One region of the Pantoea sp. X-Soil-TKNS-1211 genome, then DNA from elsewhere that is predicted to be linked to it. Evidence: predicted binding sites of a transcription regulator. Region 1 holds the regulator's gene; the other holds the start of a gene.
What was found. Region 1 encodes CRP, which controls carbon source genes, mostly activating them, when cyclic AMP is high. Its sites were predicted from a motif close to ATGTGANNNNNNTCACAT; they were not measured.
Positions count from the first base shown of each region.

Region 2: epd (erythrose-4-phosphate dehydrogenase) is a predicted target of CRP. The motif match lies at 1,662-1,679, and genes of this name have one in related genera.

Region 1 covers NZ_AP035953.1:4,014,426-4,017,529, forward strand. Annotated here, with positions in the region: gene AC6I8W_RS18995 (phosphoribulokinase) at 1-101, shown strand, start outside; gene AC6I8W_RS19000 (OsmC family protein) at 182-586, opposite strand; gene crp (cAMP-activated global transcriptional regulator CRP) at 889-1,521, shown strand; gene AC6I8W_RS19010 (YccS/YhfK family putative transporter) at 1,580-3,104, shown strand, end outside.
Region 2 covers NZ_AP035953.1:3,589,495-3,592,598, forward strand. Annotated here, with positions in the region: gene pgk (phosphoglycerate kinase) at 1-405, opposite strand, end outside; gene epd (erythrose-4-phosphate dehydrogenase) at 457-1,476, opposite strand; gene tkt (transketolase) at 1,744-3,104, opposite strand, start outside.

The DNA.
Region 1 (3,104 bases):
TGAACACCCTGGTGGTGCCCGGCGGCAAGATGGGGCTGGCGATGGAGCTGATTATGACGCCGCTGGTGCAGCGACTGATTGAAGGCAAACGGATCGAATAATGTAGCGGCGCGATTTATCGCGCAAGATGGTGCGCGCTGCGGGAAAAATCCGCGCGATGAATCGCGCCGCTACGTTCGAGCTAGAGTTCGATAACCTCGTAGCTGTGGGTGATTTCTACTGCTTTACCCAGCATAATCGCCACCGAGCAATATTTTTCTGCCGACAGGTCAACCGCCCGCGCCACCGCTTTATCACCCAGCGCTTTGCCGCTGACAATAAAATGCAGGTTGATAAGTGTGAAAATGCGTGGCGCTTCTTCACGACGTTCGGAGGTGAGTTTTACCTCACAATCCACCACATCGTTGCGCCCTTTTTGCAGGATGGACACTACGTCAATCGCGCTGCAACCGCCTGCCGCCATCAGCACCATCTCCATCGGACTCGGTGCTTTGTCGCCCGAATTGCCATCCATTAATATCTGGTGACCTGATGAGGATTCTCCGAGAAAGGTAAGCCCTTCCACCCATTTAACCCGTGCCTGCATTATTCTTTCTCCTGAATCGGCTGATTTGCCGCCAGAGTACGCTTTCACCTGAGAAACAGCAATCCAGACTAATCGCCCTTTTGCTGAAGCGAGACAACAGAAGACAGCTAGCAAAAGCTGTGCTACAAACAGTGCTGAAAATATTTTCGTCGCAATAGACGAAGGCGGGAAGAATCAGAAGCCTGGCTTAAGAGTCCACCCGAATAATTTTCCTTTACAGGAAGCGCTCTACGATTTCACCGCCTGACAGGGAAAACTGCCCCCTGTGTTTTGGGCACGATTACAACAGAGGATAATAGCGAATGGTTCTCGGCAAACCGCAAACAGACCCTACACTCGAATGGTTCCTGTCCCATTGCCATATTCACAAATATCCATCCAAAAGCACCCTGATTCATCAGGGTGAGAAAGCGGAAACGCTCTACTACATCGTGAAAGGTTCCGTTGCGGTACTGATCAAAGATGAAGAAGGCAAAGAGATGATCCTCTCCTATCTCAACCAGGGGGATTTCATCGGCGAGCTTGGCCTGTTTGAAGAAGGTCAGGAACGTAGTGCCTGGGTACGAGCTAAAACTGCCTGCGAAGTGGCTGAAATTTCCTACAAAAAATTCCGTCAGCTGATTCAGGTAAACCCGGATATTTTAATGCGTCTTTCGGCGCAGATGGCACGTCGCCTGCAGGTGACATCAGAAAAAGTAGGCAACCTTGCCTTCCTTGATGTGACCGGTCGCATTGCGCAGACGCTGCTCAATCTGGCCAAACAGCCTGATGCCATGACCCACCCGGACGGGATGCAGATCAAAATCACCCGTCAGGAAATTGGTCAGATCGTCGGCTGCTCACGTGAGACAGTTGGCCGTATTCTGAAAATGCTGGAAGATCAAAACCTGATCTCCGCACATGGTAAAACCATCGTCGTTTACGGCACCCGCTAATTTCTTCTCACCCACGGCGTGATGGCAGCATCGCGCCGTTTTTGTCTGCGATGAGCTGATGTGGCGTCGAATCATCTATCATCCCGAAGTTAACTACGCCCTGCGGCAAACGCTGGTGCTGTGCCTGCCCGTGGCTCTCGGCTGGCTGTTTGGCGACCTGCAAAAAGGCCTGCTGTTTTCCTTAGTACCCGCCTGTTGCAACATCGCTGGCCTCGATACGCCGCATAAGCGCTTCTTTAAACGCCTGATTATTGGCGGTTCCCTGTTTGCGACCGGCAGCTTTCTGATTCAATGGCTGACGGATTATCACGTCCCTCTGCCGTTGATTCTGTTGGTGCTGCCGTTGTTAGTGGGCGTGACCGGTGAGATCAGCCCGCTGCATGGCCGTTTGTTACCCGCCACACTGATCGCCTCCATCTTTACCCTGAGCCTGGTGGGACGCATGCCTGTCTGGGTGCCACCACTTCTCTATATCGGTGGCACCTTGTGGTACGGGCTGTTTAACTGGTTCTGGTTTTGGCTGTGGAAAGAGCAGCCAATGCGCGAGTCGCTAAGCCTGCTGTACCGTGAGCTGGCGGATTATTGCGATGCCAAGTATACCCTGCTGACGCAGCTGACTGACCCGGAGAAAGCATTGCCGCCGCTGCTGGCACGCCAGCAGAAAGCGGTCGATCTGATCACCACCTGTTATCAGCAGATGCATATGTTGTCGGCCAGCCGTGATAACAGCCATAAACGCCTGACGCGCGCCTTTCAGGTGGCGCTCGATTTGCAAGAACACATCTCCGTCAGCCTGCATCAGCCGGAAGAAGTGCAAAAGCTGGTGGAACAGAGCCATGCCGAGGCGGTGATTCGCTGGAATGCCAAAGTCATCTCGGCTCGTCTGCGCCTGCTGGCTGATGCCATTCTGTATCACCAATTGCCGGAACGGTTTCAAATGGATAAGCAGCTGGGGGCGCTGGAAAAAATTGCCCGCCAGCACCCGGATAATCCGGTGGGTAACTTCTGTCTGTATCACTTCAGCCGCATTGCGCGCGTGTTGCGCACCCAGAAACCGCTGTATACCCGTGATCTGATGGCCGACCGCCAACGGCGTCTGCCATTTTTTCCGGCGTTGCGCAGCTATCTGTCGCTGAAATCACCCGCCTTACGCACCGCTGCACGTTTTGCCGTGATGCTGATGTTTGGTAGCTCGCTGGCGCTGTTCTTCAATATCCCCAAACCTTACTGGATTCTGATGACCACCATGTTCGTCAGCCAGAATGGCTACAGCGCCACGCGGGTGAGGATTCAACACCGTGCGCTCGGCACCTTTGCCGGATTGTTGATTGCTGCCGCCTCGTTGCGGCTTGCCGTGCCGGAAACCATCACCCTGTTGTTTATGCTGGCGATCACCCTCGCCAGCTATCTGGTGACGCGCAAATATTACGGCTGGTCGATGATTGGTTTCACGGTAACTGCGGTGTATTCGCTCCAGTTGTTGTCGCTCAATGGAGCACAATTTCTGCTGCCGCGCATGCTGGATACGCTGATGGGGTGTCTGATTGCCTTTGGCGGCATGATTTGGCTGTGGCCACAGTGGC
Region 2 (3,104 bases), 420 kb from region 1:
GTCGCACAGGGCAGCGTATTTTTTTGACAGCGCTTCATCGTCTTTCTTTTCGCCTTTGTTGAAACGCACGTTTTCCAGTACCACCAGCTCACCGGCACCGACTTCAACGCCGTCGAGGTAATCTTTAGCCAGGGTAACTGTGGTGCCGTTCAGCTTGTCTTTCAGATAGTTAACAACCGGCAGCAGGGAGAACTCTTCGTTGTATTCACCTTCGGTCGGACGACCCAGGTGAGAGGTAACCATCACTTTCGCGCCCTGTTTCAACGCCGCTTCGATGGTGGGCAGAGAAGCACGGATACGTGCATCAGACGTCACTTTCCCTTCTTTCACTGGTACGTTGAGATCGGCACGGATCAGAACACGTTTTCCAGCAAGATCCAGATCGGTCATCTTAATTACAGACATGGTGAACCCTCTCGTTGATTCTCATAAGTTTTGCCAGACGCAGACCGCGTCTTACCTGAAACCGCTTGCGGCCATTGCTAACGTTGTGTCGAGCATGCGGTTAGCAAAGCCCCATTCGTTGTCACACCAAACCAGGGTTTTGATAAGGTGGTGACCACTGACCCGCGTTTGCGTGCCATCCACAATGGCACTGTGCGGATCATGGTTGAAATCTACTGAGACTAACGGTAATTCCGTATAGTCAACTATACCACGAAATGCCCCTTCTGATGCGTTTTGCAGCAAGGCATTGACCTCACACGCCTTCACCGCCTGACGTACCGAAACGCTCAAATCAATGGCCGTGACATTGATGGTTGGCACACGCACCGCGATAGCTTCGAAGCGATCGTTAAATTTCGGAAAAATGCGCGTTATGCCCGCCGCCAGCCGCGTATCCACCGGAATGATCGATTGACTGGCGGCACGGGTACGACGCAGATCGCTGTGATAAGCGTCGATCACCTGTTGATCGTGCATCGCCGAGTGGATAGTAGTCACGGTGCCTGACTCAATGCCAAAGGCGTCATCCAGCAACTTTATCACCGGAATAATACAGTTGGTGGTGCAGGATGCGTTGGAAACAATGCGGTCAGTTTGTTTAAGAGCCTGTTCGTTCACGCCGAACACTACCGTGGCATCCAGGTCGTTACCGCCCGGATGCGAGAACAACACCTTCTTCGCGCCTGCCTGCAAATGGGCTTCGCCATCGGCACGGCTGCCGTAAACCCCGGTGCAATCCAGCACGATGTCAACATTCAGTTCCTGCCACGGCAGGGTGGCGATATCGGCCTGATGCAGGATGCGAATGGTATCGTCACCGACAAACAGTTGGTCGCGCTCCTGGCGCACGTCAAAGGCAAAACGTCCGTGGCTGGTGTCGTACTTGAGCAGATGCGCCATACCAACGGCTTCTGCCAGTTCGTTAATCGCCACCACGGTGATTTCCGCCCTGCGGCCTGTTTCATACAGCGCACGCAGCACATTACGCCCGATACGACCAAAACCATTTATAGCTATGCGAACGGTCATCTTTCCTTCAACCACACCTGAAAAAACGTGCCGATAGCCTGAGCGTTTCACACCCTTTTGTACAGGGAATTATTGTCGATTACCTGTGGTTGTCAGCGGATTTTACGCCACAACTGAAACGGTTCAGCTAGGATAAAGCAAGGAAGGAATAACAGGAATGATTGTGATCAACTGCGCTGCTGATTATTGGATCTGCGTCACAAAATCAGCCATTTTAAGATTATTACTGGAGGAATAATTGGGCGGCCACCAGGCCGCCCGCAAGCATTACAGAATGGATTTCGCGGTCGCGACCACATTGGCCACGGTGAAACCAAACTCTTCGAACAGCTTCTCTGCCGGAGCAGATTCACCGAAGCTGGTCATGCCGACGATAGCACCGTTCAGACCGGTATACTTGAACCAATAGTCCGCGATACCCGCTTCGATAGCCACGCGTGCGGCCACCGCTTTCGGCAGCACGGATTCACGGTAAGCCGCATCCTGTTTGTCGAAAGCGTCGGTTGACGGCATAGAAACCACGCGTACCTTGTGGCCTTCGGTGGTCAGCTGGTCGTATGCACCCGTCGCCAGTTCCACTTCTGAACCGGTGGCGATCAGGATCAGTTCCGGCTGACCGGCACAGTCCTTCAGCACATAACCGCCGCGTGCCACGTTTGCCAGCTGCTCGGCCGTACGATCCTGCTGCGCCAGGTTCTGACGCGAGAAAATCAGCGCACTTGGGCCATCTTTACGCTCGATGGCGTATTTCCACGCCACCGCAGACTCGACCTGGTCACACGGACGCCACAGGCTCATGTTCGGGGTGGTACGCAGGCTCGCCATCTGCTCAACCGGCTGGTGAGTCGGGCCATCTTCGCCCAGACCGATGGAGTCATGGGTATACACCATGATCTGACGGATCTTCATCAGCGCCGCCATACGCGCCGCGTTACGCGCATACTCCACGAACATCAGGAAGGTGGCGGTGTACGGCAGGAAGCCACCGTGCAGCGCGATACCGTTGGCGATAGCGGTCATACCGAACTCACGCACGCCGTAATGGATGTAGTTACCGGCCGCATCTTCGTTGATCGGCTTCGAGCCGGACCACATGGTCAGGTTGCTCGGTGCCAGGTCCGCAGAACCGCCGAGGTATTCCGGCAGGATTTTGCCGAAGGCTTCGATGGCATTCTGTGACGCTTTACGGCTGGCAATTTTCGCCGGGTTCGCCTGTAACTGCTCAACAAATTTCTGCGACTCTTCCGCCCAGTTGGCCGGCAGTTCGTTGTTGGTACGGCGTTTGAATTCCGCTGCCAGCTCCGGGTGTGCCGCCGCATAGGCCGCGAATTTCTCGTTCCATGCCGCTTCTTTCGCCTGGCCCGCTTCTTTCGCATCCCACTCAGCATAGATATCTGCCGGGATTTCAAACGGTGCGTAGTCCCAGCCCAGCTGTTTGCGGGTCAGTGCCACTTCGGCGTCGCCCAGCGGTGCGCCGTGGGAGTCGTGCGTACCGGCTTTGTTCGGTGAACCGAAACCGATGATGGTTTTGCACATCAGCAGCGACGGCTTGTCGCTGACCGCTTTGGCTTCTTCCACCGCTTTTTTGATCGCGTCAGCGTCGTGACCGTCCACGCCGCGCACCACGT